DNA from 2 places in the Ferdinandcohnia sp. Marseille-Q9671 genome. Region 1 is predicted to be linked to the other one. Evidence: a T-box and tRNA genes for the amino acid it is inferred to sense, from the RefSeq annotation. Region 1 holds a T-box; the other holds one or more tRNA genes.
What was found. The T-box of region 1 lies ahead of alaS (alanine--tRNA ligase). A T-box ahead of a tRNA ligase gene usually reads a tRNA of that ligase, here a tRNA-Ala.

Region 2: it encodes a tRNA-Ala, which carries the amino acid that the T-box ahead of alaS (alanine--tRNA ligase) is inferred to sense. The anticodon was not compared.

What each region holds. Positions count from the first base shown of each region.
Region 1 covers NZ_CDRJTA010000001.1:845,801-851,396, reverse strand. Annotated here, with positions in the region: gene recD2 (SF1B family DNA helicase RecD2) at 1-560, shown strand, start outside; gene ACWNMY_RS04495 (PRC-barrel domain-containing protein) at 656-1,132, shown strand; gene ACWNMY_RS04490 (hypothetical protein) at 1,156-1,344, shown strand; gene ACWNMY_RS04485 (YrzQ family protein) at 1,369-1,500, shown strand; gene ACWNMY_RS04480 (AI-2E family transporter) at 1,869-2,936, shown strand; T-box leader at 3,045-3,356, shown strand; gene alaS (alanine--tRNA ligase) at 3,411-5,596, shown strand, end outside.
Region 2 covers NZ_CDRJTA010000001.1:1,198,560-1,204,155, forward strand. Annotated here, with positions in the region: gene metH (methionine synthase) at 1-1,802, opposite strand, end outside; gene ACWNMY_RS06180 (bifunctional homocysteine S-methyltransferase/methylenetetrahydrofolate reductase) at 1,783-3,672, opposite strand; SAM riboswitch class I at 3,769-3,883, opposite strand; tRNA gene ACWNMY_RS06185 (tRNA-Ala) at 4,013-4,084, shown strand; gene ACWNMY_RS06190 (response regulator transcription factor) at 4,301-5,005, shown strand; gene ACWNMY_RS06195 (sensor histidine kinase) at 5,002-5,596, shown strand, end outside.

The sequences.
Region 1 (5,596 bases):
TCTATCGGCGAGGCGATAAAGTGCTTCAACTGGTAAACCAACCTGAAAACAATGTGTTTAATGGCGATATAGGTGAAATTGTCTCTATCTTTTACGCAAAAGAAAACACAGAAAAACAGGATATGGTCGTTGTGTCTTTTGAAGGTAATGAAGTGACATATACGAAACAGGACTTGAATCAAATCACTCACGCATATTGTTGCTCCATCCATAAATCTCAAGGTAGTGAATTTCCAATTGTCATTCTACCGATTGTAAAGGGCTATTATAGGATGCTACGAAGAAATTTAATCTATACAGCCATCACACGAAGTAAAAATTTCTTGATACTTTGTGGCGAGGAAGAGGCTTTACGACAAGGTGTTCAGCGAGCAAACGATACAAATCGCCAAACAACATTATGTGAAAAGCTAAAAGCTCAATTTGGTACAGGCGGGACTACTGACAGAACAGTTTCAGTAAAAGAGCCAGTAGAAGCCGAAAGTTATTACGATATCATTTTTCAAACTGATCCTAATATCGGAATGGAAAATCTTACACCGTATGATTTTATGGAGTAAATAAAGACGGGACATCGTAATGGAAAACCTTGTACGGTATGACTTCACCTTAGATAGTGAATGATAAGTAATGTTCGGAAAGGTGGCGATTATCTTTGCGGACGTTCACATTACTAAAAGATCTACCGGTTTACGATGAAAATTCAGCAGAAATCCTTGGCAGAGTTTCAGACCTTTGTATTACACCTAATGGCAAGGTTAGCGCGTTGATCATGCAAGGAAAGGGACTGTTTGACAAGTATCGGGTAGTCCCAATCGAGAGCATTTCCTCTCTTGGGGATGACGGTGTGATGGTTTCGGACAGACAGCTTATCGAACGATTAGATAACGAAGCCCAAGCACCCACTTATTTTTTACACACTCATCATGGATTATTTCGAAAGCCGATTTTATCCAAAGATGGGGTAAAATTAGGCTTACTTGAAGATGTATATTTTTCAGAAGAATTGGGCACTATTATAGGGTATGAAATAACGGATGGCTTTTTTGCTGACATCACAGAAGGAAAAAAGGTAGTGAAAACGAACCAGCCTCTGAAAATAAGCGAAGATGTCATCGTCGTTGATGTATGATTCCATGATGTGAGGTGTACCCTGTGAAGTGCCCAAATTGTAAGAGTAAAGATATTGGTAAAATTGGTGTAAATCAATTTTACTGCTGGGGATGTTTTATCGAGCTTTCGGTTAATAAAGGTCAAATATTCACGCATCAGGTAGAGGAAGATGGCACACTCAGTTCGTTGGATGATCTGTTTGCTGAAGATGACAGAAGAATAAGTATGTAATCCTAATCAAGGGGTGAAGAGGTTATGAATCGAGCAATGACTTCTCTAATTACTATTGGTCTAGGTGCTGCGGCATACGGAGTAATGTCTAAAACGAATGTAATGTCTAACCGAAACATGAGAAAAATGCGCAAGCGTATAACTAAAATGTTTTAAAGGAAACCCCACTTTGGTGGGGTTTTTTGGTTTGAAGATAACGCAGGCGCTGGAATCGTGCCCGATTGCCCCGGAGAAAGCTTAAAACGGTAACGCAAGCACTGGAATCGTGCCGGATTGCCCCGGGAAATACTTAAAACGGTAACGGAAGCGCTGGAATCGTGCCCGATTGTCCAGGAAAAAGGTTAAGACGGTAACGCAAGCACAGGAAATGTGCCCGATTGCCCAGGGAAAAACTTAAAACGGTAACGGAAGCGCAGGAGCATCATTTTACAAAACAATCTGTCTCTTTACAATGTTTTCTCTCAACCGCAAAATCTGTATAAAACCATCATGATTTCAAAAACTACTACAAGGTGGTGAGATGGATGCATGAGAACAGAATGAAATGGATCTTTAGAATATCGTTGTTATTACTCACGTTTTTAACACTGTTTGTCTTTTTAAAATTGGCTCCAATTTGGCTTCCAGTCGTACATGTGCTGAAGACATTTTTATTTCCGTTTGTGATTTCTATTTTCATTACGTACTTACTACACCCGGTTATTGAAAAAATACATCATCAGGGACTACCACGTTCATTAGCCATTTTATTCATATATTTATTGTTCTTCGGAGGTCTTGGCTTTGGGCTTTATAAGGGGATTCCGGTTATCCTTCAACAGCTCAAGGACTTAGCGGAAAGCTTTCCTGAGTTCAGTGAAACATATCGAGCGTGGCTTATTCAGATAGAATCTGGTACCTCAAATCTACCGCCTTTTGTTCACAGTCAGTTAGATGAAATACTGTATTCAGTAGAAAATTATGTGGACTATTTACTTTCACATACCATCGAGGTGTTAAAGGATTTATTGAATTCTATCTTTTTAATAGCCATCATTCCTTTTATCGTTTTTTATATGCTCAAGGATTACAATCAAATGTTGAAAGCCCTATGGTATATTACACCGAGAAAGCTGCGCAAAGCAGGCCAGTTGTTTTTTAGAGATGTAGATGAGTCATTGGGAAACTATATTAGAGGTCAATTACTTGTGTGTTTACTCGTTGGCACGATTGCATCAATTGCGTTTTGGTTATCTGGAATGAAGTATCCTTTGTTATTGGGTAGCATTGTTGGTGTAACAAATATCATTCCGTATTTTGGACCAATTATTGGTGCAATCCCCGCAGCCATTATTGCTGCAACTATATCAATGAAAATGCTATTAATTGTTGTCATTGTTGTATTTGGACTTCAATTTATTGAGGGGAATCTATTGTCACCGATTATTGTAGGAAAGAGCCTTCGACTACATCCAATTGTCATTATTGGAGCACTTTTAGTTGGCGGAGAGATAGGGGGAGTACTTGGGCTCATTATTGCAGTACCTGTAGTTGCGATTTTAAAGGTTTCTATCATGCATGCAAAGCAGCATTTCACTGTCGTCAACAAATAGAGTACACCTTAATCTGTCTATAAACACAACATTGACAAACTTTTTTGACTTGCATATAATTGACAAGAAAATAGATAATACATAAAGTGACAGTTTTATCTTAAAAAATGAAAAACTATGAAGGAACGAGTATGTTACAGCACCATCAAATCAGAGAGGAATTCCATGGCTGAAAGAATTCTTGATGAGGGTAACAGAACGCTACTCCTGAGTGTAGGCAAACCTACCGGTGAATACCGTTATCAATATACGAAGGTGATGGACGTTTTAACGTAATTTTTTGGGTATGATATCCCATAGAATTCCGTTAAAAGCCGCTGTCGAATACCTAAGGTTCCACAAGAATCTAGGTTCATCAGCTAAAGCGCATATAACGTTCATAATCAGGGTGGTACCGCGAGCAATACTCTCGTCCCTGTTTTTTAGGGATTAGAGTATTTTTTTTATGTCAAAAATAATATAGGAGGTTATTATATGAAACAACTAACATCAGCACAAATTCGACAAATGTTTTTAGACTTTTTCCAATCAAAAGGGCATGCAATTGAGCCGAGTGCTTCACTCGTTCCACATGAGGATCCCTCTTTACTCTGGATCAACAGTGGAGTGGCAACTCTAAAAAAATATTTCGATGGACGTGTGATTCCAGAGAATCCAAGAATCTGTAATGCACAAAAATCAATCCGAACAAACGATATCGAAAATGTAGGGAAAACGGCTCGTCACCATACTTTCTTTGAAATGCTTGGGAATTTTTCAATCGGTGATTATTTTAAAGAAGAGTCCATTGAGTGGGCTTGGGAATTCTTAACAAGTAAAGACTGGATTGGGTTTGACCCTGAAAAACTTTCTGTTACGATTCATCCGGAAGATGATGAGGCATTCGATCTCTGGAATAAAAAAGTAGGAATTCCTGAGGAGCGTATTGTTAGATTAGAAGGTAACTTCTGGGATATTGGTGAAGGGCCAAGTGGTCCAAACACAGAAATATTCTATGACAGAGGCGAAGAGTTTGGAAATGATCCGAACGATCCCGAATTATACCCTGGTGGAGAAAATGAGCGTTATCTTGAAATCTGGAACCTAGTATTTTCACAATTTAATCATAATCCAGATGGTACATATACTCCACTTCCGAAGAAGAATATTGATACAGGTATGGGACTTGAAAGAATGTGTTCGGTTATCCAGAATGTGCCAACGAACTTTGATACAGATCTATTTATGCCAATTATTGAAGCAACAGAAGCTATTTCTGGTGAAAAATATGGTCAACAGAAAGAAAAGGATGTTGCGTTTAAAGTGATTGCAGACCATATCAGAACTGTAACTTTTGCAGTTGGTGACGGTGCACTCCCTTCTAATGAAGGAAGAGGCTATGTACTTAGAAGATTGTTAAGACGTGCTGTTCGCTATGCAAAGCAAATTTCAATTAATCGTCCATTCATGCATGAACTTGTCCCTGTGGTTGGCGAAATCATGGTTGATTTTTATCCGGAGGTAAAGAATAAAACAGAATTTATTCAAAAGGTTGTGAAAACGGAAGAAGAACGTTTCCACGAAACCTTGCATGACGGATTAGCAATCCTATCTACAGTCATTAAGAAAGAGAAAGAAAAAGGCAGCGACACAATTTCAGGTGAAGATGTATTTAGATTATACGATACCTACGGTTTCCCTGTAGAGCTAACGGAAGAGTACGCAGAGGAAGAAGGCATGAAGGTTGATCACGATGGTTTTGAACGTGAAATGGAAAACCAACGTGAAAGAGCAAGATCTGCACGTCAAGATGTAGACTCAATGCAGGTCCAAAGTGGTGTACTAGGTGAGATAAAAGTAGAAAGTACATTTGTAGGGTATGACCAATTGGAAGCTCAATCATCTGTTTTAGTACTTGTAAAAGATGGTGAAATCGTTGAAGCAGCAAATGAGGGGGAAGAGGTTCAGCTTATTCTAGACAAAACTCCTTTTTATGCTGAGAGCGGTGGACAAATTGCGGATGAAGGTACACTTGAAACTGAAACGACAAAGATTGTTGTAAAAGATGTTCAAAAAGCACCAAATGGCCAAAACCTTCACAGAGTTATTGTTGAAAAAGGATCTGTAACGAAAGGTGATCAAGTTTCTGCTAAAGTTAATAAGGAAAATCGAAGCGGAGTTGTAAAGAACCATACGGCAACACATCTTCTACATCAGGCTCTAAAAGATGTATTAGGGGAGCATGTGAATCAAGCAGGTTCATTAGTCACTTCAAACCGTTTGCGTTTTGACTTTTCTCATTTTGGTCAAATTAAGCCAGAAGAGCTTGAGCAAATTGAGGCGATTGTAAATGAAAAGATTTGGGGCAGTATTCCAGTAGACATTGACTATAAATCCTTAGCGGAAGCAAAAGCTATGGGTGCAATGGCATTATTTGGTGAGAAATATGGAGATATCGTCCGTGTTGTTCAAGTCGGTGACTATAGCCTTGAGCTTTGTGGTGGTTGTCACGTGCCAAATACATCAACAATTGGTCTATTCAAAATCGTTACTGAAACAGGAATTGGAGCTGGGACAAGACGTATTGAGGCAGTAACAGGAGAAGCGGCTTACCATGTTATTAATGACCAGGTAAAGCTGTTACAGGAAACTGCTTCATTATTGAAAACGAAGCCAGCTGA
Region 2 (5,596 bases), 350 kb from region 1:
TCATCGGTTGTTCTAAATAAAAGATCCTCCGCCAATTGAATCTCTTCTTTTGAAATTGAGGCAAACCGCTCTAGTTTCTCGGTATTCACAATCGCGTAATCAAGGCCCGCCTGTGTACAGTGGTAGAGAAAGACGGAGTTCAGGACTTCACGCCCGACTGGTGGTAGCCCAAAGGATACATTACTCACGCCAAGAATGGCTTGGACCTCAGGGAATCTTTCTTTTATCAACCGAATCCCTTCAACGGTTGCTTTTGCTGAGCCAATGTATTGCTCATCCCCCGTTCCAACCGGGAAGACCAATGGGTCAAAAATGAGATCCTGTGGCTTCATCTTATATTTATTCACGAGGATGTCATAGGAACGCTCGGCAATTTCCAACTTTCGTTCAGCGGTAACACCCATCCCTTCCTCATCAATTGTCCCGACAACAGCTGCAGCACCATAAAGATGGATCAATGGAACAACCGCTTCAAAGCGCTCTTCCCCATCCTCAAGGTTAATGGAATTGATAATCGCTTTTCCTTGCGAATATTTAAGTGCCCTTTCGATGACCTTCTCGTCTGTTGAGTCAATAACAAGAGGCACCTTGACCTTTTTCACAACTTCTTTTATAAAGTTCTCCATATCAGTAATCTCTTCACGGTCTGGGTCAGCAAGACAAAGGTCGATTACATGAGCCCCACCCTTCACTTGGGCACGTGCAATTTCGGCTGCCTCTTCAATTTTTCCTTCTTTAATTAACCGTTTGAATTTACGAGAGCCGATGACATTTGTCCGCTCTCCAACCATGATTGGTCGAAGTCTCGGATCATCATAAATAAATGGTTCAATTCCGGATACCATATGCAGGGAGTGTGACTTCATTTCCCTTGGCTGATGCTGTTTCATCTCCTTTGCAATGGCGCGAATATGCTCTGGTGTTGTTCCACAGCAGCCGCCAACGATATTCAGCCAGCCCTGTGCTGCAAACTCCCCAAGCTTCTTCGCAAGCATATCGGGTGTTTCATGATAATTTCCTTCCTCATCCGGCAGCCCCGCATTCGGATAACAGCTAACAGCCGCCTGTGCCAGCCCAGACAGAGAGCGAATATGGTCCTGCATGAATTCCGGTCCGGTGGCGCAATTCAATCCAACGGCTAGAGGATTCATATGCTCAATTGAAATGTAAAAGGAATCAATCGTCTGACCCGCAAGCGTTGTACCCATTGGTTCAATCGTACCGGAAACGATAAGCGGTATGATTTTTCCAGTTTGTTCAAAGGCTTTCTGCATGCCAATATAGGCCGCCTTCACATTCAGCAAGTCCTGACTTGTTTCTAAAAGTAAAAGATCCACGCCACCATCAATCAATCCGATTGTTTGCTCCTCGTAGCTGGCGGATAATTCATCAAAGGTAGCCCCCCCTGTCACACTCAGTGTTTTCGTGGTCGGTCCGATTGAACCTGCGACATACCGTGGCCAAGCCTCAGTGGACAATTTTTCCGCTTCCTTGACAGCAAGGTGTGCCGCGATTTTATTAATTTCATAGGCTTTGTACCCGATATTATATTCATTCAGGACGAGATTTGTCGCGCCAAAGGTATTGGTTTCAATGATATCGGCACCAGCTTCTAAATACTCGCGGTGAATTCTAGAAAGCACCTCAGGCGCTGTTAACACGAGATGTTCATTACAGCCATCATATTCCTCACCGCCAAAATCCTCAGGTGTCAGCCCCGCATTTTGAAGCATCGTCCCCATCGCACCATCCATGATAAGGATTCGTTTGTTGATTTGTTCACTAATTGGTTGTTTTGGCATAGTTGTTCCCCCTTATATCCTTTGCACGCTGACGGGCATATTGTGCCAACTCAACCGTCAGTTCATAGCGTAAAAATGGTGTAATTAAATAGATTCCATTGAATAAATCCAAAGTAGCATCAATGAGTGATTTGGTAATTTCAATCCCTTCTGCGGCCGACTGGACCGGGTCATTTTGTAAAAAGGCCATCCGTTCTCGGATACTATCGGCAATTTTGATTCCCGGTACTTCATTGTGTAAGAACTCTGCATTTTTACTATTTAAAAGTGGCATCAAACCGATGTAAATTGGTGCTTCTAAGTGTTTCGTATGTTCATAGATTTCAAGCAGCCTTTCCTCTGAAAAAACCGGTTGAGAGATGAAATAATCGGCCCCACAAGCAACCTTTTTTTCCAGCCTTTTTACCGCATTTTCTAATGATTTTACATTTGGATTAAAGGCACCTGCAATGCTAAATGCCGTCCTTGCCCCTAAGTCTTTTCCAGAATAGGACAGGCCTTGATTAAGTTGTTTGATCATTTGAATTAATTCAAATGAAGCCATATCATACACTGATGAAGCCCCAGGAAAATCACCGACGCGAGCAGGGTCTCCAGTAATTGCAAGCACATCATGTAAGCCGAGCGTATGCAGGCCCATGAGATGGGATTGCAAACCAATCAGATTCCGGTCTCGACAAGCGATATGAATGAGCGGCCTCATGCCGGAATCCCTTTTTAAAAGATAGCCAAGGGAGTCATTTGCGATTCTGACCTGGGCAAGAGAGTTATCCGCTAATGTGACCGCATCTATGCCCGCATTCTTAAGGGCACGTGCCCCTTCAAAGAATTTTGTCGTATCGAGCTTCCGTGGTGGGTCTAATTCGACAATCACGGATGGTCGTTCCTTCACAATTTCCTGGAGTGGCGGGAAGCTCCTTTTTCCTGCAAAATCGGATACGACAACTTGCGTTGGTGTTGCTTTCACTGTTTTTTCGGTAATTGGTGGGCAGTTAAGTAGAGATGTGGCAAAAGCTCGGATATGCTCAGGTGTTGTGCCACAGCATCCGCCAAGCAGCCGGACCCCTTGCTTTCGGAATTCAAGGGCTGCTCTTTCAAAATAGTCGGCATCTCCTCCATAATAGAATTTCCCGTCCGTATAAGCCGGCAGACTGGCATTCGGATAGGCAGAGAGGTAGGCATGCTTTGGTAGCTCAATTTGTTCAAGCGCCGTCAGCATATGGTGCGGCCCCAACCGACAATTCAGTCCGACGACATCTGCCCCAAGTCCTTCCAGTCTCTTGATTGCCTCATTTACTGGGGTGGATTCCTGCAAGATGCCAGGTTCCTGATGGGACACTTGGGCAATAATCGGCAGCTTCGTTTCCTTTCTCGCAATTGTCAGGACGGTTTCAAGTTCCTCAAGATCCCAGAACGTCTCGAGTATCAGCCCGTCTACTCCTTCTAGCAAAAGACAATAGAGCTGCTCCCGAAAGCTTCGCTTGATTTCGTCTAGCTTAATTGAACTAGCTTTCACTCCTCGGTTCCCGCCCAATGTCCCCAACACATAGACCTGTTTTTGATACTGATTTGAATTTTCATTTTGTGCTTGCAAAGCTTTTTTGGCATGACGTACTGCAGCGCTGTTGATGCTTTTCACACTGTCCTCAAGGCCATATCTGCCAAGCTTCAAATAATTCGCTGCATATGTATTGGTTTGAATCACATCTGCCCCCGCTTCGATATAGGCCCTATGAATGTTCTGGATTTGTTCTGGCTGCGACAGATTCAGTTCCTCGAAACAACTACCAGCGCCATAGGAGTAAAGCAGCGTCCCCATCGCTCCATCGCCAATCACAATTTGTGTCTCAAATTTTTTTAATAAGCTCATTGTCACTCTCCTTGTCATCATCAAAACTCTCAAATAAAAACAAAAAAGCCTTCTATTAAGAAGAAGACTTTTGTAAGTGAAATCACATTATCTTTCTCCTTATCTTGCAAATGAAAAATCACTCGCAGGAATTAGCACCTTTTCAATGGACAAAGCATTGAAGGTTGCTGAGGTGTCATCGGGCCTTTCCCTCAACCTCTCTCGATAAGAAACCGAAATATTTTACATTTTCTAAAATTTACTACAACTTGCCATAAGTGTCAAGTTCAATGATATTGTAAAAAATGATTGTCTATCAAAAAATGGCATGATATAATTTTGCTACATTCAAAATTCATACGGGGTTGTAGCTCAGGGGGAGAGCATTTGCCTGGCAGGCAAAGGGTCGTGGGTTCGATTCCCATCAACTCCATTTACAAAAAGCCATTTCTAGTTAAAGCTAGAAGTGGCTTTTTTCTTTCTATAAAATATACATAGCATGATTAGTAGAGTTAAACAATAATCCAAGCACAGTCGATAGGATTAGAAGTAGCTGTTGTAACACGAGTGGTCGAGTGACTTAACACCATAATTTTATTACAAATATAGATTGTCCCATAATGGTATCTGAAACAAGGAGTGATTGAATATGCAAAAAATAATGATTGTTGAGGATGATCCTAAAATTGCAGAACACTTGAAAACACATATTGAAAAATATAGCTACGATGTGACGTGCGTGATTGATTTTGAACATGTAACAAATACATTTAATGATATAAAACCAGATCTGGTTCTTTTAGACATTAATTTACCAAGTTTTGATGGGTATTATTGGTGCAGGCAGATTCGGAAAGAGTCAGTGTGCCCCGTGATTTTTATCTCGGCAAGGATTGGGGAAATGGATCAGGTGATGGCATTAGAAAATGGTGGAGATGATTATATTACCAAGCCATTTAGTTCGGAAATTGTTATGGCCAAAATCCGTAGCCAATTGCGCCGTGCTTATGGCGAATATGCCACAAGACATGAAGATCGGGTATTAGAAAATGCTGGTCTTACATTCTTTCCAGAAAGGATGGAGTTGATCTTTGGCAAAAAAACCATCTCCTTATCAAAGAAAGAAGCAGATATTATCGAAAGCTTGATGGAACGATATCCTCGGGTGGCTGGTCGTGAAGACTTACTTGAGAAACTTTGGGATGACCAAAGCTATGTCGATGAAAATACATTGAATGTGAATATCACGAGGGTTCGGAAAAAATTTCAGGAAATTGGATTACAAGATGCAGTGGAAACAGTCAGAGGGGCTGGGTATCGGTTAAACGTTTCATGGAAGGAAGATAAGGCATGAGATTGTTTTTTAAGGAATATTCCTTACTGATTATTGTACAGGCTGTTCAAATGCTCGTCATCCTTTCAATCTTCTGGTTTGATGGATATCGAGATATCCATCTATTTTTTTACGTAATTTTTCTCAATTTTTTCATTCTTGGTTGCTATCTACTTTATTATTATTTATCACGTCGGAAGTTGTACCAGCGCTTGAATCAGCCGCTAGAATCACTAGATGACAGCTTTCAAAAAACAGATGATACGCCGGTTTCTATTGCTTTTGATCAAGTATTGCGTAACCAATACAAGCTTTTTCAAAGTCAATTAGAATCAGTAGAAAAAGAGCAGGAGGAGCATCGAAAGTTTATGGATCAATGGGTTCATCAGATGAAAACCCCTTTGTCGGTTATAGAACTCACTGCCCAAAATTTAGATGAACCTGAGTCCTCCAGCATCCGAGAAGAGACCGAGCGGATGCAAACGGGCTTGAACACGGTCCTCTATATTGCACGGCTAAAAACGATTGAGCAGGATTTTCATATTAAGCCGGTGAATCTCGCGAAATTGGTAGATGAAGTGAACGGAGAGAATAAACGATTTTATATTCGCA